Regions from separate parts of the Agarivorans sp. D1326 genome, predicted to be linked through region 2. Evidence: predicted binding sites of a transcription regulator. Region 2 holds the regulator's gene; each other region holds the start of a gene.
The links. The regulator sigma-54, encoded in region 2, starts transcription at its own class of promoters, with help from an activator protein. The targets are predictions, from matches to a motif close to GTTGGCACGNNNNTNGNNT.

Region 1 (5,757 bases), on a different contig from region 2:
AACCGTAATTGTTGCGCCTTCTGAGGGAGGGGTGACTAACTTACAGCTAGAAGCTGGTTATTACGCCAATAAAGGTCAACCGCTGATGACTTTTGTCACCACCAAAGAGGTGTGGATTGAGGCCTATATGCGAGAAAACAATATTGCCAATATTCAAGCGGGCGACCCAGTGGAAATTGCTCTAGATATTGCACCAGGCAAAATCTTCAAAGGCGAGGTGGTGTCAATTGGGTTTGCAGTTAATTATGGTCAATCTAACAACCTAGGTGCGCTACCTACTATTCCGCAAACGGCTGGTTGGTTGCGAGATCCGCAGCGCTTTCCGGTAATCATCAAATTCTCTGATGATACTGCCCATGGCTTACGACGAATTGGTGCACAAGCAGATGTAACGGTATATACCGAAGGCACCTTCATTATGAAAGCGTTGGCTAAGCTGGCCTTAAGGGTTAAAAGCTGGTTCTCTTATGTCTACTAAGGCCTTAAGCTCGCGGCTTGCTAATCCTCTAAAAGCGCACATGTTGCGCTTTAGCTTGGTGAGTGCATTGGTACTGGTGCTGGCGGTAAGTCTAGAGTGGAGTATGTCATTTGTTACTGCCATTTTTACCGCTCAGTTGTTGTTGCCTGGCAAGCCCCCGTTAAACTTGGCCTTAATTAAAACCTTAGCGCTAGCGGTATTAAGCTGTTTTCTGGTGGGGCTTGGGGTTGTGCTTATTGCCCAGCCTTATCCATTGCTGCTGTTTATTATTCTTGCTTGGTGTTTGTTTTTCGTATTTTACCGAGCCAGTACTGGTTTAAATGAGTTAGTGGTGCTATTTCTGTTGGTGGCGCTGATAGCATTGCCGATGTTGGCCAGTGCTAGCAGGGCAGCAGCGTCTAGTTTTGTTGTCGACTTTATGCTGGCCTTTGTCTTGGCCTTGTTGATAGTGGCCTTTGTGCATTGGCTGATACCAGTGAAAGACGACTTCCATCAAGGAGCAGAAAAGCAGCAAGCGCCGATTCTAAAACATCAAGATGCCTGCCGTCAGGCAGTGGTTAGCACCATCGTTATACTGCCACTTATTATCTACTTCTTTGCTTTCGATAAACTAAGCGATTTGCTGGTGGTTATTTTTGTGGCAATTTTGGCGCAAAACCCCGAGTTAACTAAAGGCGCAAAAGCCAGTATAGGAATTATTTTCACCAACATTGTAGGTGGGTTAATTGCTGTACTGGTATTTAATTTATTGGTTGCAGCGCCGCAGTTTAGTTTTATGGCGCTGCTAATTACCCTTACTTTTATGCTGATCGCCCAAGCTATTTACCTGCACCCTAAAGGCGCGATAGTAGCAGCTGGCCTATCGGCTTATATCATTATACTTGGTAGTACTATTGGCAGTGATGGCGGTTTAGCAACCACTAAGTTTTATGCGCGTATCTTCCAGTTAAGCATGGTGGGTTTGTATGTGGTGGGCAGTTTTTACTTAGTGCATAAGTTGGCTTGGCTTAAGCCGAATGAATGAGGTTTAACTAAAAACGCCGCTTAGAGTAAGCGGCGTTTTTGGTTTTATTTAAAGCGTCTTGCTACCAAACCAAAACAGGCTAGTGCAAATAGGGCAATGCTGCCAGGCTCGGGAACCGAGAAGCGAATGTTATCGATAGCGCCAGAGCCGTTTAAGTGAATACGCATTGAGGCTACCTGGGCTACTGCAAAATCCAAGCGATCCCAAGTATTATCACCGCCGGTATGCGGAGTGTAGAAATCAGTTGGGAAAATTTCGTTGTTTTGCGCATCAAACAAGTGAATGGCATTTTGTGCTGTGTAGCCATTCTCTGCCAGCTCAATGTCAAAAAAGTCGATACTCTCAAGGTATACCGAACTTGAGAAGTTAATGGTGAAGTAACCTGCAGGACGACGCCCTTCGTCATCTGGGTTGTTACAAATAAGGCCATTACACGAGTTTGGGTTCTCATGAATAATGAGTACATTGCCAGGGTTAGCAATACCTAAATTGGGTTGGTTAATATTGCTAAAAGGCGACTCTAAATCTGGGTCTTGAGTATTGATAAGGCTGGTATCAAAAGCGACGGCCAAATTGGTTTGGCCTAAACGTACATTGGTTCCATCTATGCTAACACCATGACTTAACTGGTATTGACCATTAACAATTTCACCGTTGGCCAGTTCATCAAAAGTAATCACACTGGCTTGGCTAACAAAAGTGCTAAGTAAGCCTACAACGGCGAAAAATACATGCTTGCGGTTCAAAACAATCTTCCTTGATATAAATGGTTCGACCAGTTCTAGGCAATTACTGTACCAAACTCGCAAGTCCATGGCCAGTATCACTTTCCTTACTGTTTTTATTAACAATAAATACTGGGTGTAAAGAATACTGACGAATTAATCGCTGCTTTTGAGGTAATAGGTGGAGTTAATACTAAAGTGCTTGCTGGCTTAACAAAGAGGGAGTTGTTGCATTGAGTAATTCACGCCTTTATATGAGTAGCTACACGTAAAACTCTTACCGATTCGCTATCGAAAACTAAGGTTTTCCAATAGCAACTAAAGCGCCGATTGTTTATCAAAGCTAGATCGGCGAAAATACCCGCCAATTACGATTAACTAAACGCTGGGTGATTGTGCTGTTTCGGCCAAATTGCCACTTTGCTGCATCCTCGCGTTACCAAATTAGAAGAATTGATTCGATGTCTAACGCTTCACTCTTGCAAGATATTGCTAGCCGAAGAACCTTTGCAATTATCTCTCACCCGGATGCGGGTAAAACCACCATTACTGAAAAAGTATTGTTATTCGGAAACGCGATTCAAAAAGCCGGTACAGTGAAAGGTCGCGGTAACGCTACCCACGCTAAATCTGACTGGATGGAAATGGAGAAAGAGCGTGGTATCTCGGTTACTACCTCGGTGATGCAGTTCCCGTTTAACGATTGTATTGTTAACCTGCTAGATACTCCTGGACACGAAGACTTCTCGGAAGATACTTACCGTACCCTAACTGCAGTTGACTCCTGTTTGATGGTGATTGACGCGGCGAAAGGTGTAGAAGATCGTACTCGTAAATTAATGGAAGTTACTCGCCTACGTGATACGCCTATTGTTACCTTTATGAACAAATTGGACCGAGATATTCGCGACCCAATGGAAGTAATGGATGAGGTAGAGAGCGAACTTAACATGATGTGCGCACCAATTACTTGGCCAATTGGCTGCGGTAAATTGTTTAAAGGTGTTTACCACATTCTTAAAGATGAAGTGATTCTTTACCAAACTGGTAAAGGCCATACCATTCAAGACCAACAAATCATCAAAGGTTTAGATAACCCCGAAATAGATGCCGCCGTAGGCGATGAGCTTGCCGAAACCTTGCGTGATGAGCTTGAGCTGGTACTAGGTGCGTCTAACGAGTTTGACCTTGAACTGTTTTTAAGCGGTGAATTAACACCTGTGTATTTTGGTACCGCACTGGGTAACTTTGGTGTAGACCATATGTTAGAAGGCCTAACTAATTGGGCACCAGCTCCTAAGCCACGTGCTACAGATATAGGTGAGGTTACCGCTTCTGATGATAGCTTCTCTGGCTTCGTTTTTAAGATCCAAGCGAATATGGATCCTAAACACCGCGACCGTATTGCTTTTATGCGCATTGTGTCTGGTGAATACAATAAAGGCATGAAAATGCGTCATGTACGCTTAGGTAAAGATGTAAGCATTTCTGATGCGGTAACCTTTATGGCAGGCGACCGCGCCGCTGCTGAAAAAGCGATTGCTGGCGACATTATCGGTTTACACAACCACGGCACCATTCAAATTGGCGATACCTTTACTCAAGGCCAAGCCATGAAGTTTACTGGTATTCCTAACTTCGCCCCTGAAATGTTCCGCCGTATTCGACTAAAAGATCCTTTGAAGCAAAAGCAATTGCTTAAGGGATTGATTCAATTATCTGAAGAAGGTGCTGTGCAGTTATTCCGCCCTATGCGTAACAATGACCTAATTGTTGGCGCAGTAGGTGTGCTGCAGTTTGATGTGGTGGTACATCGCTTACGCACTGAATATAAAGTAGAAGCTGTTTACGAGGGCATTAGCCTTGCCACTGCGCGTTGGTGCGCTAGCGACGATTCTAAGAAGTTTGAAGAGTTTAAGAAGAAAGCTCACGATAATTTAGCTTTAGATGGCGGCGACAACTTAACTTATTTAGCGCCTACAATGGTTAACTTAAACTTAGCCACCGAGCGCTACCCAGACGTTAAGTTTATGCAAACTCGCGAACACTAAGCCGCTTTTAAGCTAGTTTAATCGCCATAAAAAAAGGTCGCATAAAGCGACCTTTTTTGTGGCTAGTAGTAAGGTTCTATTCGCGCTCTTTAGTATATGGAACACCAATCGCTTTTGGCGCGATAGCTTTACCGATAAAGCCTGCCAGTAAGAACACGGTAAGTACGTAAGGTATCGCTTCAATGGCTTGCACTGGAATCGCGAAGTTACCAATGGAGACGCCTTGTAAACGTATTGCCATGGCATCCAAGAAACCAAACAGTAAACATGCAGCCAATGCGGTAAATGGTCGCCACTTACCAAAAATCAACGCGGCTAACGCCATATAACCTTTACCGGCACTCATGTTCGGAATGAACTGGGCGGTTTGCGCCACCGACAAGTACACACCACCAATACCGACCAGTAAGCCACAAATAATTACCGCGCTGTAACGCATTCTCACTACTGAGATACCCGCGGTATCAACCGCTGCTGGTGATTCACCCACCGCACGTAAACGTAAACCAAAGCGGGTTTTAAACATTACGTACCATGCTAAAGGCACGGTTATGATTAGCAAATACACCAAGGCTGAGTGGCCGCTAATTAGCTCTGAATACAACAAACCAATCACCGGTACATCGGCCATTGCCTCAGCACCCGGCAGTTGAATAGGCGCGAAGCGGGCATCGCCACTCAAAGCGGGGGTTTGACCGCCTTGGTGGAACCAGTGACGCCCTAAGGTCACCGTTAAACCAGCGGCTAAAATGTTAATCGCCATACCACTTACAACATGATCGCCACGGTGAGTAATGGTGGCAAAGCCGTGTAATAGGGCTAATAGTACCGAGATGCCAATACCCGCCAGTAAACCTAGCCAAGCTGAACCGGTTACATGCGCTGTTGCTGCACCAACAAATGCCGCAGCGAGTAACTTGCCTTCTAAGGCGATATTCACAATGCCCGAGCGCTCACAGAACATGCCGGCCAGTGAAGCGAAGATAAGCGGTGTCGCAACCCGTATGGTGGCGTCTAACATTAAGATAATTGTTTCAAACATCTTAAGCGACTCCTTCTGATGGGCTTGCTTTTTTAGCAAAAAGCTTGAGGTAAGTACGTTCAAGCGATGGCTTAAACATGTGCTCTAAAGCGCCTGAGAATAGAATCACCAAACCCTGAAGAACAACGACGATGTTACGGTCTACACCGTACTCAAAACTTAACTCTGCGCCACCTTGGTATAGGAAACCAAACAGTAAGCTGGCGAGTAATACACCAAGAGGGTGGTTGCGGCCCATCAGTGCTACAGCAATACCGGTAAAGCCAAAGCCTTCTACAAAGTTTAATTTGATTTGGTGTAGTTCACCTTGCAAAACGTTAAGGCCAAAGAAGCCAGCCAGCATGCCTGATATCAACATCGCAATAATCACGATTTTAACATAGCTAATACCTGCGTAAGTGGCGGCGCTAGGGTTAGAACCTACCGAGCGTATTTCG
Region 2 (5,757 bases):
GACGGGGTTTTCTCAGACGGTCGCATTTATATGGGCAATGACGGAGAAGAGCTTAAAGCCTTTCATACCCACGACGGATTTGGCATTAAAGCGCTACTGAATATCGGCGTCGAAGTCGCTATCATCACTGGTCGACAATCTAATATTGTGCAACAGCGTATGCAGGCTTTAGGAATTACTCGTATCTACCAAGGCCAACAAGACAAACTCGTCGCCTACCAGCAAATGCTTGAACAATTGTCATTAGCACCTGAAAACGTAGCCTATATTGGTGATGATGTGGTCGACACCCCAGTAATGCGAGCCTGTGGTTTAGGTGTAGCCGTGCAAGATGCTCACCCCTTGTGTAAACAACGTGCCAACTTTATCACCCAAACCCGTGGTGGTTTTGGTGCAGTTCGTGAGCTTTGCGATCTAATACTGCAAGCAAAAGGCGAGCTTGATAATGCTCAAGGTATGAGTGTATGAATCGCCCAACCTGGTTCTTTGCGGGCTTATTTCTCTTAGCCTTGGTGCTGTGGCAGCTTAGCCCGTCGGAAACTCAGCAGCTAAGTGCTAAACGCGAAGCCAGCAAACCAAACTTTGTTGCCGAAAAGCTCTACAGCGTGAGTTTTGGCGAAGACGGCAGCCCGCGCTATCGAATCTATGCTGAGGAAATGGAGTTTTTTGAACAACTTAAGCACACAACTTTTGCTCAACCTAAGATCTTAGTGTACCCAGATCCAAGCCAACCTGTATGGCAAATTGTGGCCGATCACGCTACAGTACAGCAGCAGCAAAACGTCATTTTAAATGACAATGTAGTAATTAAAAATTTAAGCCGTGGCGAGTATGTTCGCGACTTAATAACCGAAAAATTGGAGATCGACCTGCAAACAGAAACCATGAGCAGCGATCAACCTGTTACCGTTTATGGCCCTTCATACGAACTGTATGGCGTTGGCATGGACGGTGATTTAGCCAACGAAATAGTGACTTTATTAGATGATATCGAAGCGGTTTACCACAACCCACAAGAGTAAGTTAGCACTTGCGGCTAGCTTGTTTATGCTTTCTTGGGGTTCACAAGCACTAGAAGACGACTTCAACAAACAAATTATTGTTGATGCTGACCGCCAGCAGGTCAATATCAAAGAAAACCGAGTCACCTTTTACAATAATGTTGTGGTGACTCAAGGCTCGATTAAAATGCACGCCGAAGAACTCAGTGTTATTGGTAGCGAGGAAAAAGGCAGCGAAGTAATGATCGCTAAAGGCGAACCAGCAACGTTTTATCAATTACTTGATAGCGGCAAGCCAATTGAAGCTGAGGCTAACGAAGTGCGTTACGACCTAAAAACCCAAACGCTAACACTCACTACCAATGCTCAGCTCAAACAAGAAGAGAGCTTGGTAAAAGGTAAAATGATCAAATACAGCATCAATAAACAAGAAATGGTGGCACAAGGCGACGAAAACAGCCGTGTAACCACTATTTTCCTGCCTCAGCAGCTTGACGAACTAACGCCCAAGGAAGACCAGCAATAATGAGTACCCTAATTGCTGAAAACCTAGCTAAAGCCTACAAGGGCCGTAAGGTAGTTAAAAACGTAAGTCTAAATGTGGAAACAGGTAAAATTGTTGGCTTGTTAGGTCCAAACGGTGCTGGCAAAACAACCACTTTTTACATGGTGGTGGGTTTGGTGCCTCGTGACCAAGGCCGCATCCTCATCGATGATGACGATATTTCGAGTACAGCGATGCATACCCGCGCACGCAAAGGCATTGGCTACCTTCCGCAAGAAGCGTCTATCTTTCGCCGCTTATCTGTGGAGAAGAACATTCTTGCCGTATTAGAGACCCGAAAAGACCTCGATAAAGAGCAACAAATTGGTGCATTAGACGACCTTCTTGAAGAGTTTCACATTGGCCATATTCGCAAAAACCTAGGCATGAGCTTGTCGGGTGGTGAACGCCGAAGAGTTGAGATTGCTCGAGCGCTAGCCGCCGCACCCAAGTTTATTTTGCTTGACGAACCCTTCGCAGGGGTAGATCCTATTTCTGTTATCGATATTAAAAAGATCATTGAACACCTACGTGATCGCGGTCTAGGTGTACTAATTACCGACCACAATGTTCGAGAAACTCTCGATGTTTGTGAGCATGCCTATATCGTTAGCCAAGGCGAATTGATAGCCTCAGGAAAGCCAGAAGAAATTCTCGAAAACGAACATGTGAAACGAGTTTATCTCGGAGAACAATTCAAGCTATAGTTAAAGTGCAAGTTTAAAAAAAGACAATAAGAAGAAGGAACAGCGGTAGTTAATGAAAGCATCTTTGCAGTTGCGTCTTGGTCAGCAGTTAACCATGACCCCCCAGTTACAACAGGCCATTCGCTTACTCCAGCTTTCAACACTGGATTTACAGCAAGAGATTCAAGAGGCTCTGGAAAGTAACCCTCTGCTTGAGGCGGATGAGTCTCACGCCAGTGATAGTGACGCAACCGACGCTAAATCTGCCAATGAGAAGTCTACCGAGGCCGAATCCACTGCGGACATAGACAACAGTCAAATTGAAGCAGGTGATGCCATTAATCAAGAAACTGTTTCTGACGACCTTCCTGTTGACTCTACTTGGGACGATATCTACAGCGCCAGTTCTGCCCCAGCCAGCTCATCTGGCAGCGCCGTGAGCGATGACAACGATATGTTGTTTCAGGGCGAAACTGTCGACTCTTTACAAGACCACTTATTGTGGCAAATGCAACTTACTCCATTTAGTGAAGTAGACCAAGCTATTGCCTTAGCCATTATTGATGCGGTAGATGAATCGGGCTACCTAACCCAAGACTGTGAGCAGCTATTAGAAGGCTTACGTTCAAGCGATAACAATGACTTAGACGTAGAGCTAGATGAAGTAGAAGCAGTACTTAAACGCATCCAACATTTCGACCCTGTTGGTATAGCAGCGCGCTCGCTGCAAGAGTGTTTACTAATCCAATTAAGCCGTTTTGCCGAAGACACACCTTGGCTAAATGAAGCCAAAGATGTAGTTTCGAATCACATTGATGTATTAGCTAATCGCGATTTTCGTCTATTAGCCCGCAAAACCAAACTTAAAGAAGACCAGTTACGCGAAGTCATGCGTTTGATTCATACGCTTGAACCTCGACCTGGTAACGCGGTTGAGCCTAATCAAGCCCAGTATGTAATCCCGGATGTATCGGTTGTAAAACGCCAAGGACGCTGGGTTGTAGAACTCAACCCAGATGCAATGCCTAAGTTGCGTGTTAACTCGCACTACGCATCTTTAAGTAAAACCTCTACCAACGCTAACGATACCCAGTTTATTCGTAGCCACTTACAAGAAGCCAAGTGGTTTATAAAAAGTATCGAGAGCCGCAACGAAACCCTATTAAAAGTATCCAACTGCATTGTTCATCATCAACAGGCGTTTTTTGAGTATGGCGAAGAAGCCATGAAGCCAATGGTACTGAACGATGTTGCAGAAGCTGTAGAAATGCATGAATCCACCATTTCCCGGGTAACCACCCAAAAATTCATGCATACACCTCGCGGCATCTTCGAGCTTAAGTATTTCTTTTCTAGCCATGTGGCTACCGATGGCGGGGGTGAGTGTTCATCAACCGCTATTCGTGCATTAATCAAGAAACTGGTAGCTGCCGAAAATACCAGTAAACCACTCAGCGACAGCAAAATTGCTGATATTTTGGCAGATCAGGGGATCAAGGTGGCAAGACGTACGATTGCTAAATATCGTGAGTCTTTAGCAATTCCACCTTCTAACCAACGTAAGAGCCTTATCTAAGGCCACTAAAAGGGGAAGATATCAATGCAAATTAACCTTACTGGACACCACGTAGAAATAACTGAATCTTTGAAAGAATATGTCCACACCAAGTTTGCCAAACTCACCCGACGATTCGATCAGATCAATAACGTTCACGTCATCCTCAACGTAGAAAAACTGAACCAAATTGCTGAAGCCACATTACATTTAAACGGCGGCGAAGTATTTGCAACCTCTGAGCATTCTGACATGTATGCCGCCATCGACAGCCTGATTGATAAACTTGATCGCCAAGTCATCAAACATAAAGAAAAACTTAACAAACGTTAGCCACCCCCATGCAACTAAATAAAGTACTTAGCTTGGACTGCACCCAAAGTGCAGTTCAATGCTCTTCAAAAAAACGCGCCCTAGAAATAGTAAGCGAACTGGCTGCCAAACAGCTTGATACCACTACCCAATGCATTTTTGAAAGCTTGTTAAATCGAGAAAAAATGGGCAGCACAGGTATTGGCCAAGGTATTGCTATTCCTCATGGCCGTATCGACAACCAGCATCAAGCCACAGCGGTTTTCTTGCGTTGCGATCCCCCTATTTCCTTCGATGCTATAGATAACAAGCCAGTAGACTTGGTATTTGCATTACTAGTACCCGAAGACCAATGTAAGCAACATCTTAATACTCTTGCTCAAGTAGCTGAAAAACTTAACGATAAGCAAATATGTAAACAACTTCGTTGTGCACAAAGTGATGACGAATTGTACGACATCATGGTAGCCTAATACTCTTATCAGCCTTAGGGATTATCATGGAACTGATCATCGTTAGTGGGCGCTCGGGTTCAGGTAAAACCGTCGCCTTAAGAGTATTGGAAGATCTCGGCTACTATTGCGTCGACAACTTGCCGGTTGTGCTTTGGCAATCACTTATCGACAACTTAAAAAAAACCTATTCTAAAGTAGCAATTAGCATTGATATTCGAAATCTTCCCGATGAGCTATCACCGGTAGGACAGCTAATACGAGATGCAGGACCAGACATTAATCTATTAAGCATTTTTTTAGATGCGAAGGATGAAGCGCTGATCCGCCGTTACAGCGAAACACGCAGGGTACACCCGCTTAGCCAAAGCAATTTATCTTTAGCAGAAGCGATTGAGTCAGAAACCGAGCTATTAGCCCCCATTTCTAGAAATGCCGATTTGCGTATCGACACTTCCCGTTTATCTGTACACGAGCTAAGCGGCTTAATTCGCTCGCGCGTTACTGGTGACCAACAACAACAGCTAATTTTGGTGTTCGAATCCTTTGGATTTAAAAATGGTGTGCCTAACGATGCCGACTACATGTTTGATGCGCGTTTTTTACCTAACCCACATTGGCAAGAAGAGCTACGCCCACTTACCGGCTTAGATAAAGCCGTGCAAGAATACTTGGCTGCGCAGCCTTTAGTTACTCAATATATCGAGCAGATTAGCCAGTTATTGCAATCTTGGTTACCGCATTTAGAAGCTAACAACCGCGCCTATTTAACCATTGCGATTGGCTGTACTGGCGGACAACACCGCTCGGTGTATGTGGCCGAGCAACTTGCTAGCCTCTTTAGCGCTCATCGAAAAGTGCAACGACGCCACCGAACTTTGGAACATCGCCTTGAAGCTCACTAGACAAGTAGTAGTAAAAAACAAATTAGGTCTGCACGCACGTCCTGCCACCAAGTTGGTTGAGCTGGCACAGCAATTTGACGCTGAGCTGAGTATTATCGATGGGGAGAAAACGGCTTCTGCAGCCAGCGTTATGGGCCTACTGGTACTAGCCAGTGCGCAAGGAAGTACGCTAACCATAGTATCTGAAGGCGCAGACGCAGAAGCCGCTCTAGATGCGGTTCAAGCCCTAGTAGAAGCTAACTTCAACGAAGAATAAATCTATACGCAATAAAGCCAAGCTACAATTAGCAAGCAGCACATAA
Region 3 (5,757 bases), on a different contig from region 2:
ATTCAGCCCACCTGCATTGGCGGAGATGGTAACAGCATCACCTTTGCAAACTATGCAAATATCGCGCCCGGTTATAATTTGGTCTTTACGCATTGCTCGTCTAAGTTTAGCACCAACTAAGAGCTCTAGCTCTGTGAAGTAACTGCCGCGTAAGCGATTCTCGGGCAAAAAATTAGTGGTAAGTTGCGCGTTAGTTAAGGCAGCCCCTTCCTGGATGGGGGAGGCTGCTACTACCACGGCAAGCAATACTTGTTTGCGTACTGGGATATAGAGGCGCCAGTTTGCGTGTTCATCACACGTAACTAATACACTGGTGTTTCTGCGTACTTCACCATTGGCTAAACTGTAACGATAAGGCGTTGAACAGTCGGGGATCGCGATTCGCTCATCTAATTGATTAGCGGTTAGCTCAATTTTTTGACTATTGTCGTGAGTTATCTGTGAATAAACAAAATCTACTGCTGCTTTTTCAAGCTGCGAGTGCAGCTCACTAGTGTGAGCAGTAAGACTAAAACAAAATAATACGAGTGAAGCAGCAATTTTTATCAACATTTCCGATATGATACCGATAAAGCAAAGTAACAATTGGCTTTTTTGTCTATGCTTAACAAGTCGATGTTAAGCCTCTTGGTGTCAAAAAAACGACAATTAAGTTAGATTAAGCGATAGTATACAGGGGTTAAGCAAGGTTGATGCCCCTTTCTAAGGAGTGATAAGTATATGGCGGGTATTTTAGATTCGGTAAACCAGCGTACGCAGCTAGTAGGACAGAATCGCTTAGAGTTGTTGTTATTCAGGTTAAATGGGTCTCAGCGCTATGGCATTAATGTATTTAAAGTAAAAGAAGTCTTACAGTGTCCGCCACTTACCGCGCTGCCTAAACTAAATCCTGTTATCCGAGGTGTGGCACATATTCGTGGCCAAACTATTTCGGTCATTGATTTAAGTTCAGCCACAGGCGGGCGTCCAATAGAAGATGTAACCAAGTGTTTCATCATCATTTCAGAGTACAACCGTTCTGTGCAGGGCTTTTTAGTAGGCTCGGTCGAGCGTATTGTAAATATGAATTGGGAAGACATTTTGCCGCCGCCAAAAGGGGCGGGTAAGTTCAACTACCTGACAGCGGTAACAGAGGTTGAAAAAGAGCTAGTTTCTATTTTAGACGTTGAAAAGATTCTCGATGAAATTTCTCCGGTTGATACCACTGTAAGTAAAGAGATTGTTGAAGAAGCAGCCGCAAACGTTCAAATAGACAAAAAAGTATTGGTGGTTGACGATTCTTCGGTGGCGCGAAATCAAGTTAAGCGCGCGGTAACCTCCTTAGGGGTAGAAGCCTTACTTTGCCAAGATGGACGAGAAGCCCTCGAACTGTTAACCACTATGGCTAAAGATGGTCCAATTACCGATCAAATAGCGCTGGTGATTTCAGATATTGAAATGCCAGAAATGGATGGTTACACCTTAACCGCGGAAGTACGTTCTCATCCAGATTTAAAAGGTCTGCACATAATTTTACACACCTCCTTAAGTGGTGTATTCAACCAAGCTATGGTAAATAAAGTTGGCGCTAACGCCTTTATTGCTAAATTTAATCCAGATGAATTAGCTGCCGCTGTTCGTCAATCTTTATAGAGTGTGGATGCATTGAGAACCATAACAGATGATGTGTATAAACAGTTTTGTGGCTTTCTAGAAAAGCAGTGCGGAATTGTATTAGGTGATAACAAGCAATACTTAGTAAAGAGCCGTTTATCGCCTTTAATGGCTCAGTACTCTGTAGCGAGCCTTACCGAGCTAGTTCAAAAAGCCATGAGCCTACGTGAGCGTGATTTACGTGCGGCCGTGGTTGACGCCATGACCACTAATGAGACTCTGTGGTTTAGGGATACTTATCCATTTCAATTGCTCGGTGACAAACTCTTGCCTGAGTTCACAAAGCTATCTCGGCCAGTGAAGATTTGGTCAGCGGCAAGCTCCTCTGGCCAAGAGCCATACTCTATTATGATGACTTCACTGGAGTATCAGGCTAAACGCCCTGGAACCTTACCTATGGGGGTGCAGGTAGTGGGAACTGACATATCTCCGTCGATGCTGGAACATTGTAAGCGTGGTGAGTATGACACTTTAGCTTTGGCGCGTGGTTTATCGCCAGAGCGTAAGCGTCAGTTTTTTGAAGCGACTACCGACGGCAGATTTCGAGTTAATGATAAAGTGCGTAAAAATGTTAGCTTTAGACCGCTTAATCTCTTAGATAGTTACGCGTTAATGGGTAAATTCGATATCATTTTTTGTCGTAATGTTTTGATTTACTTTAACGCTGATGTGAAATCGAAGATCCTTAATCAGTTTGCTCAAGCATTAAACCCTAATGGATATTTAATGTTGGGAGCCTCTGAGTCTATTACCGGCTTAACCGATCGTTTTAATATGTTGCGTTGCCATCCCGGCATTGTTTATCAACTAAAATAAGCTAAACCCGAAGCGGCAGTAAATGGCAATAGTTGCCGCTTTACTTGCCGCTAGCATCACCCTGCCACCGTTATCTTGCATACCAATACAACTAAGTTCCTTAGTTAGTTGAACAAAAAGCGTCAAAAAAACTCTGGCACAGCTCTTGCTAAATATTCTTCGTAGAAGTGTAACGAGGTGTATATGGCAATAACATTTGATAAAGCATTAGGCGTTCATCAGCATACTGTAGGTGTAAGAGCCCGCCGTTCTGAGGTGATTGCAAGTAACATTGCTAATGCTGATACACCTAACTATAAAGCACGAGATATAGATTTTAATAAAGCATTTGCTGCCGCTAAAAGTAAGCAGGGTGGTGGAATGCACATCACTAATGAGCGCCACATCAGCGGCGGTAACAGCCAGTTTGCCGAACTAGGTTTTCAAGTGCCGGATCAACCAGACACCGGTGACGGTAATACCGTTGATGTACAAAAAGAGAAAGCTGCATTTATGCAAAATGGCCTGGAATATCAAGCAGGTATAAACTTTCTTTCAAGCAAGTTTAGTGGCTTACGTAATGCAATTAAGGGAGGTCAATAATGAGCTTTTTTAATGTTTTTGATATTTCAGCTTCGGCCATGAAGGCGCAGTCGGTACGTTTAAATACCACTGCCAGTAACCTAGCCAATGCCGACAGTATTAGTTCAAGTATCGATCAAACGTATCGAGCAAGAAAACCAGTGTTTGAGGCTGAGTTAAATAAAGCATCTCAAGCACAAGTTGAATCTGCACAAGTTAAAGTAGCGGGCATAGTTGAATCAGATGCTCCGTTGCGTAAAGAGTATTACCCAGAACACCCCATGGCTAATGAAGAAGGGTATATCTTCAAGCCAAACGTCAACGTTATTGAAGAAATGGCCGACATGATGAGTGCTTCTCGCTCCTATCAAGCCAATGTTCAAGTAACTGAAGCCGCTAAGCAAATGCTAAATAGCACGCTCAATCTGGGTAAAAGTTAAGGAGTAGCCAGTGTCTACTATTGATCCGTTACAAAATAATTATTGGCAACCAGAGTCGGTTGTTCCAGAGAGCAATAACAATCAGTCATTGGGGCAAGAGGATTTCTTCTCACTGCTTACTACTCAGTTGCAGTATCAAGATCCAAGTAAACCCGTTGATAACGCTGAGATGATTGCGCAAATGGCGAGCTTTCAGACTTCCGAGGGGATTGCTGAGCTTGGTACTAAGTTTGACACCATGAACTCGATCATGAATTCATCGGCTGCCTTGCAGGCGTCAACTTTAGTGGGCCAGAAAGTGTTAGTCCCGCTAGATTACGGACATAACGGTGGTACTGGTTTTGACGGTGTAGCGGTAACTGGTGCAGCAACAACCAATGTAAAAGTTTCGGTCGAGAACGCGGCGGGTGAAGTCGTCAAAGTTATCGACTTAGGTGAGGGAAGCGGCAACATGCCATTCTCTTGGGACGGCACCGATTCCAATGGGAATCCAATGCCAGAAGGTAAGTACAACATTAAAGTTAATGGTGTTCAGGGCGGTAAAGAGATCAGTTTACCCACCGCAACATATGCAAGCGTAGGTAGCGTGAGCTTAGCTGGTGGCACATCTGGCGTAGTCGTCAATTTAGAAGGCTTAGGTGGCATTGCAATGAGCGATGTTCTCGAAGTAGCCAAGGCCTAACAAAGAATAGTAAAACGATAGGAGATTGAGAGATGTCATTTAATATCGCTCTAAGCGGCATCAATGCCTCGCAAAAGGATCTTGACGTAACGGCGAACAATATTGCTAACGTCAACACCATTGGTTTTAAAGAGTCGCGTGCTGAGTTTGCCGATGTGTATGCAACATCGATTTTCTCAAATGCTCGTACCGCAGTAGGTAATGGTGTTAAAACTGTAGATGTAGCTCAGCAATTCCACCAAGGTAGTCTTAACTTTACCCAGAATGCCTTAGATATGGCGATCAGTGGCGAAGGCTTTTTTGTTACCGCATCAGACTTAACCACTCAAACACGAGAGTTTACTCGTGCGGGTGCGTTTAAGTTAAATGCTGATAACTTTATTGTTAACTCGCAAGGTCAATACCTACAAGGTTATACCGTGAACAACAGCGGCACGCCTTCAGCGGTGAGTATGGCTGCAACCAGCGCAATTCAAATTAGTGCTGAAGTAGGTAACCCTACCATGACTAGCCAAGTTGATATGAGTTTTAACTTGCCATCGAGCGGTACTACTCATGATATAGGCGATTTCGACCCAACCGACAGCAATACCTACACGTCTGCCACTTCGGTGACGGTGTATGATTCTCAAGGTGGCTCGCATGTTGCTGAGACCTTCTTTATTAAAGATGACACCACGGCTAACACATGGCACAAGTTAATATACATTGACGGTATGCCAGTAGATGTTGCAGGTGGTACAGCTAATACCCCTAACGCGGGTAACCCTAATCCAAATATCCCTGCATCAGCGACTTTAACTTTTGATAATACCGGTGCATTAGCATCTACAGCGCCACTTATTATTGAGACTGTAGCGCTTGGTACTGCTCCACCAAACGGCCCTGGTGGTGTATGGGATCCGGTAACGGGTTCTGTAGATCCAACGCAAACCATTACTTTTAACCTAAATGGCCCAACTCAGTACAACTCAGCCTTTGAAGTATCTAGTTTATCGCAAGATGGTTCTACCGTTGGTAAATTGACAGGTATTGATATTGGCCCAGATGGTTTGGTTGTTGCCTCTTACAGTAATGGTCAAACAACCAATATTGCTAAAGTATCGGTTGCTAAATTTGCCAATAACCAAGGTTTAGCGCAAATCGGTGATACCTCATGGCAGCAAACCCAGTTAAGTGGTGAAGCGATTGCCGGTGAAGGTAACTCGGGGACTTTCGGTAAAATCAACTCTGCTTCTTTAGAACAAGCTAACGTTAACTTAACCGAGCAGTTGGTTAATTTGATTAGTGCTCAGCGTAACTTCCAGGCTAACTCTCGTGCCTTAGAAGTTAACTCAACGCTACAGCAAACTATTATTCAGATACGTTAATAGCCAATTAGCATTTGAGCAAAAAGGCAGCCTTGACTGCCTTTTTATTTTATTGATTCAATTGGCTTTTTTAATCATATTTCTCATCTTTTATCTTCTGGCATTCTAATTGCTTTATTTCCTTTGAGTCAGCTAATTGACGTAGGAAATAGACATGGACCAACTACTTTATATATCGATGACCGGTGCAAAACAAAACATGCACTCGCTCGCGGTACGAGGTAACAACCTTGCA
Region 4 (5,757 bases), on a different contig from region 2:
GCAATGCTACAGGATTATACCGAAATCCTAATACCCCACTCTATAACGCTGGCTTAAATAATAACTGGGCCATGACCTTTGACTACAACGATTTAAGCGGCGGGTTTACCGATACGGGTGGCGTTAGCTTCGACCAGGGTGGCAACATCAATATTAACTTCACTAGCGTTTTAGGTTACGACCAAAACAGTGGAGAGATTATTTATGGTGACAGCATTAAAGTGGCGCAGCTAGTTGTTAACTCGGGCAGCGCGGTAATGGGTGATGTATCGCTAACCGGGTCTTTTGACTACAGCTGGTACGATGCAGCCATAGACGATGCGCTAGCTGAAGACTTTTTATCTACCGATTACGGCAGCTTATTTGAGTTATGGGAAAACGGAGATAACCTAGTGTGGCAGCTTAACTTTAACATCACCGACAATATGAATACTCCTTACCTTGGTGATGAAGATGAAGCCTTTCGCGATACCATTCTTAACGGTCAATTTGCCATTGTATCGGTTTCAGAGCCTGGAACCTTGGCTTTATTTGGCATCGGCCTTATCGCCCTAGGTTTACGACGCCAACACAAAAAAATCTAATCCTTTAGATCTTGTTATAGGCAGGTGTAGGTTTTTTTACGCACCTGTTTTTTTTGCTTATCGCAATTGAACGCGACTTTGTTGTTAATCACTAAGATAAACAAAAACAAAATAATCGCTGCTTTTGTAAGCTAAATCACATATTGTAATACAATAATATACTATTTTGGTCGCTCAGTCATATAGCAGCTTGTTTGACTCTTTAAACAAATCTAATTGGGTCAAAGCCTTATCCACATAGGTATAGAAGCCGGTGATTACACCCAAGTTAGCTTTTACAAATGAGTACGCGATCAGTAAACAGTTTTGTAGGGGCGGTGCCCGCCCGACTCTCCTCATTGGGCGCCGCTCTTACTTCTTTCTCGCTAAGTTCTGATTCATCCCTCTGCCTACGATTGTGCTTAACTATCTACCGGTAAGTGACCCGTTTTCACCAAGATAATCGTTTCCTGCTCAACAAAAGGGTGATGCTGACTCATATGAGGGCTGCGCAGCCAAGTGAGTTTAGGATAACTACCATGTTCGTCTTTAAACTCTCCCGACAAAACTAAAATTTCTTCCCCACCAAAATGACGATGCGGTTGGAAAATCTCACCGGCTGGCCACTTAACCAATGCAACATGTTCATGCTCAAACTCATGCAAAGGCATTACTTCCAAGCCCCCAATGCCCGGCAACCAAGGTGTTTGCTTAGTATTAACTCTTACCTGAGTAAGGTCGCGCGCATCAAACTGATTAAGTTTCACAAATATCACGCAGCCTTGTTTGCTAAAAGGGCTATGTTTGCTGTCTGGCGGATTACGAATATACGTACCCGCTGGGTAATCGCCATGCTCATCAGAAAACACGCCTTCTAATACCAAGATTTCTTCACCTTGTGGATGTGGATGCTCAGGGAAAAAAGACTCTGGCTGATACTGCACAATGCTGGTTACATGGCCAGATTCTTTGGCTTCTCGCTCTAGCGGTTTACGCAATACCCCAGCAGAGGGGCTAGCTAGCCAATCCATTTGTTCGGTATCGATCGCCAAGGCTTGGTCAAAATTCATGTTGAGCATAATGGTTCCTAAAAAACGCTGTTAACCATTAGAGTTGCTTGCTTGGCAATAAATTTCAAGCCCATGCCCTTAAGCTTGAATTTGTCATTGCCAAGCACTAACGACTGCAGCATGCTAAGGCCGTGTTGTTTTAACTTTGCTAACTCACCACAGGAATGCTTATGTCTGAATACTTCGCCATTGTAGAGTGGCAACGCCAAACCGATGAAGCTTATACCGACAACCATTACAGCCGAGGCCACCATTGGCACTTTGATGGCGGCCAAACTGTTGCAGCCTCGTCGTCACCGCATGTGGTGCCGCTGCCTTACTCGGTAGAAGCAAACGTTGACCCAGAAGAGGCCTTTGTTGCCTCACTGTCTAGCTGCCATATGTTATTTTTCTTATCTATCGCGGCGAAAAACCGTTTGGTAGTGGATAGCTATGAAGACAAAGCGGTAGGAATAATGGCCTTAAATGAGCAAGGAAAAATGGCCATGACAGAGGTAAAGCTCAACCCTAAAGTGATTTTTTCAGGGCAAGAGGTGAGCCTAGCTAAGCTTGAGAAAATGCATCATCAAGCCCACCAGCAGTGTTTTATTGCTAACTCGGTGACCACTAAAGTAACAACCAATATTGTGGTTTAGTGCTAAACCAGCCAATAAAAAAAGCCTTGGTGAGACCAAGGCTTTAATGAATAAGTAACTAGCTTGTTATTTGCTAAGTCTTTTTCTTGAAACACCAAATCCAAGCATCGCAAACATAGCTAACAAAATAGTACTCGGCTCAGAAACCTGCGTTACCGGTAAAGTGCTCTCTACAATGAAAGTAAGTTTATAATCGATACCTTCTACACATTCAGGGCTATAACCTGGAAAATTAACCACATAGGTTTGTGCACAGGTGTGGCCTTGATCAAGCAGGCTACTCAAGTAAATACCTTCAGCAACATCTAAACTTGGTGCATCAAAACTTTTGCCATTTAAACCCAAAACCCCATCTTCTAGTTCAGGAATGGTAAAAATCTCTGGCGTTGTAGAACTCTCTTCAAGGAACCAAGTTGGCGCAGTAGCACCAAATGTACTTTGTTGGCGATAATCAGGTGAAATAGGTGTGCCGAAGGTCCAATTAATACCAAGTAAGTTGGTTCCCCAATCGATACTGGCTCCCACTAAACGCATACCTGCAGTGATGCCAATATTGAAAACATCTCCGCTGTCCAGCGGGCTGTAAATTGAACCATAAAAGGCGTTCTCACCTTCCACTAAATTGAAAAGTGCAACATCATCGACCCCACCAATGGTGTCAAAATCACCAGCAGGCAAACCACCTTCTGCAACTACATCTGCCTCATCAAAAGACCCATTGTAATCAACAACTATCACTCCAGCGTGGGCGTTTCCTAACACCAGTAATAAGCTTAATACCAATGAATGACGTAGATTCAGCATGTTTAATTCCTTTTTAGGATGTAGCAAGTAATTTCCTACATATCACTAAACACGGATGCACTTGTCATACCAAAACACTAATATCTTTTAAAACAAGTAGTTAATAAATAATAAGTGATTCAAAAAAAATATTTGTATAAATAGCTGACATTAAAGCAGTGTTTATAATCTGTAAATTCTAAGATTTTATATTTATTCAGCTTTTAAATGGTGAACTCATCAAGCAGCGCATTTTTCACAGGTAAACAACGCTACCACTCCAAATAACCATTCAACCTCAGCAATGGCAGCGCTAAGGATTAACTTATAAGGTTTTAATGACAATCCAATGCTAGCCGCAATTTACAGAAAAGCGTCGCCATCGATAACGGTACTCTCAATCCATTCATCCTTCGCTATCGGCATTTAGTCCGGCGGTTTTGCCTTTTATCGCATCATGCAGCCGTAAGGGAATATCAATCGTAATCTTGCTCATGTACTCACACTGACAAGGATTGATCATGAAAAAGCTTACTTTAGCCAGCCTACTACTTGTTTGCTCTTATTCAGCAAGCGCTAGCATTAACGAGCAACAACTTGCCTCTTACTTTCAAGCAGCCCAAGGCGACTACTCGCAGCTAGATTCACTGTATAAAGAGCTACAACTCGTCCATCAGCAGCAACCTTCAGACCCTTGGACTTTGTTTTATCTGGGTGGAACCGAGACTTTAAAAGGTGACGATGCTTGGATGCCTTGGACCAAAATGCGCTACACCGAAGATGGCTTAGCACGCATGGATAAAGCCTTAAATATGATTGGAGAAGAGCAATGGCAGCAGCAATATCGCTACCTTCCTCAAGCGATATATATGCAGGCAACGGCCGCAGTAACCTTTACCAGCGTGCCAGACTTTTTTAATTACCAAGACCAAGGCATGCAGCTCTTTAAGCAAGTACTTAATGACCAGCGCTTTTTGCAATCTCCTGCGCAAGCCACTTCTTGGGTGTACCGCTTTGCTGTAGAGGCGGCCTTAAACAATCAGCAACCGGCACTGGCTCAACAATGGTTTAACCAACTACAGCAAAGCGGTGTAAATGATGATTACAGCCAGCTAACCGCGCAGCTAATGGCTAAGCAAAACAAGAGCTAAGGATAGAATATGTTGCAATTTAAAGGCTTAAGTAAGTTTTACCAAACCGGCCAAGTAAGTCAGCAGGCGTTAAGCAATGTTAATGAACATATTCGAGCTGGTGAAATGATTGCCCTTTGCGGCCCATCAGGCTCAGGCAAAAGCACCTTACTTAATATTTGTGGATTGTTAGATCTTAACTACCAAGGCAAGCTGTATTTTGATGGGGTAAAACTGGATAAAGACCCTCAGCACTGTATGCAGCTACGGCGGCAACAGCTGGGCTTTGTATTCCAACGCTTTAATTTAGTGCCAGTAATGAGCGCTTACGAAAATGTAGAGTACCCGCTAATGCTAAATAAAGTGCCTAGCCAACAACGCAAGCAGCGCATTATGCAAATTTTAGATGCAGTAGGCATGGCCGATTTTGCACAAGCTAAACCCGACCGTTTGTCGGGGGGCCAACAACAACGCATTGCTGTGGCACGAGCTTTGATTCACCAACCTCGCTTGGTCATTGCCGATGAACCAACAGCTAGCCTCGACAGCCACACCGCCCACCAAGTTGTAGAGCTGATGAAGGCTATTGGCAAGAGCCACAACACCACCTTTGTGATCGCCACTCACGATAACCGTATGAGTGAACACTGTGATCGACAAATAGAACTATTAGACGGACAAGTATTATCCAAGGAGGTTAGCGCATGCGTCGCCTAAAACATGCATTACGTAATGTGCAGCGTAATCGCCGCCGCAGCATTATGTCGGTACTTATTATCGCCATTGCGGTAATGGCCTTGGTCACCTCTGGCGGATTTGGTTTGTTTACCTATCAATCTCTCGCCGAGGCCGCCGCACGCGACACTGGCCATTTAACCTTGTCTAGCCCAGAGTATTTTAACCAGCAAGAAGATACTCCCCTGCAATATGGCTTAGCTAACTGGCAACAACAACGCCAAGACTTAATGACATTAAATGGGATAAAAGCGGTGCAACCGCGCATCGAATTTAGCGGCCTAATTAGCAACGGCGATAAATCGGCAATTTTTGTTGGTCAAGGCGTATTGCCCAGCGAGTTCACCCAGAAAGGGCCCTTTTTAGACCTAAAGGCTGGTCAACTACTCACCGAGCAAAGTGACCAAGACTTGCCACAAATTCTGCTAGGCGACGAGTTAGCTCGCAATATGAAGGTACAACCCGGTGATTGGCTAACGCTGCTTAGCACCACCACAGAGGGTGCGCTAAATGCCTTCGACTTTACCGTGCAAGGCATTGTTTCTACTGGTGTTCCAGAGATGGACAAACGCCTAGTGTATATCTCATTAAGTGATAGCCAAGCCCTGCTCGCCACCGATAAGGTGAGCCTAATGTCGGTATTCGCATTTGCCAATCAAGATGTTAGCCAGCTCAAACAACAGGTTGAGCAACAGCAACCAAGTTTGTTGGTAACGCCATGGTGGGAACAGGCCTTCTTCTATGAAGCGGTAAAAGGCTTGTACAACCGCATCTTTGGAGTGATGGGCTTTATTATGGCGCTAGTGGTGTTTGTGTCGTTATTTAATACCTTGAGCATGTC

Region 1: a site for sigma-54 is predicted at 2,286-2,304, ahead of ACYFDN_RS09450 (PEP-CTERM sorting domain-containing protein). Genes of this name have one in related genera too.
Region 3: a site for sigma-54 is predicted at 2,602-2,620, ahead of flgB (flagellar basal body rod protein FlgB). Genes of this name have one in related genera too.
Region 4: a site for sigma-54 is predicted at 3,128-3,146, ahead of ACYFDN_RS07010 (PEP-CTERM sorting domain-containing protein). Genes of this name have one in related genera too.

The regions. Positions count from the first base shown of each region.
Region 1 covers NZ_JBTWEN010000004.1:152,105-157,861, reverse strand. Annotated here, with positions in the region: gene ACYFDN_RS09460 (HlyD family secretion protein) at 1-478, shown strand, start outside; gene ACYFDN_RS09455 (DUF2955 domain-containing protein) at 468-1,502, shown strand; gene ACYFDN_RS09450 (PEP-CTERM sorting domain-containing protein) at 1,547-2,248, opposite strand; gene prfC (peptide chain release factor 3) at 2,689-4,278, shown strand; gene ACYFDN_RS09440 (ABC transporter permease) at 4,355-5,320, opposite strand; gene ACYFDN_RS09435 (ABC transporter permease) at 5,322-5,757, opposite strand, start outside.
Region 2 covers NZ_JBTWEN010000009.1:125,402-131,158, forward strand. Annotated here, with positions in the region: gene kdsC (3-deoxy-manno-octulosonate-8-phosphatase KdsC) at 1-468, shown strand, start outside; gene lptC (LPS export ABC transporter periplasmic protein LptC) at 465-1,022, shown strand; gene lptA (lipopolysaccharide transport periplasmic protein LptA) at 1,048-1,527, shown strand; gene lptB (LPS export ABC transporter ATP-binding protein) at 1,527-2,252, shown strand; gene ACYFDN_RS17140 (RNA polymerase factor sigma-54) at 2,305-3,807, shown strand; gene hpf (ribosome hibernation promoting factor) at 3,832-4,119, shown strand; gene ptsN (PTS IIA-like nitrogen regulatory protein PtsN) at 4,128-4,571, shown strand; gene rapZ (RNase adapter RapZ) at 4,598-5,455, shown strand; gene ACYFDN_RS17160 (HPr family phosphocarrier protein) at 5,442-5,711, shown strand.
Region 3 covers NZ_JBTWEN010000001.1:435,797-441,553, reverse strand. Annotated here, with positions in the region: gene flgA (flagellar basal body P-ring formation chaperone FlgA) at 1-552, opposite strand, end outside; gene ACYFDN_RS01940 (chemotaxis protein CheV) at 721-1,632, shown strand; gene ACYFDN_RS01935 (CheR family methyltransferase) at 1,645-2,469, shown strand; gene flgB (flagellar basal body rod protein FlgB) at 2,653-3,051, shown strand; gene flgC (flagellar basal body rod protein FlgC) at 3,051-3,470, shown strand; gene ACYFDN_RS01920 (flagellar hook assembly protein FlgD) at 3,481-4,152, shown strand; gene flgE (flagellar hook protein FlgE) at 4,185-5,522, shown strand; gene flgF (flagellar basal-body rod protein FlgF) at 5,677-5,757, shown strand, end outside.
Region 4 covers NZ_JBTWEN010000003.1:79,948-85,704, reverse strand. Annotated here, with positions in the region: gene ACYFDN_RS07025 (PEP-CTERM sorting domain-containing protein) at 1-584, shown strand, start outside; gene ACYFDN_RS07020 (cupin domain-containing protein) at 986-1,642, opposite strand; gene ACYFDN_RS07015 (OsmC family protein) at 1,804-2,268, shown strand; gene ACYFDN_RS07010 (PEP-CTERM sorting domain-containing protein) at 2,335-3,072, opposite strand; gene ACYFDN_RS07005 (hypothetical protein) at 3,573-4,202, shown strand; gene ACYFDN_RS07000 (ABC transporter ATP-binding protein) at 4,212-4,898, shown strand; gene ACYFDN_RS06995 (ABC transporter permease) at 4,886-5,757, shown strand, end outside.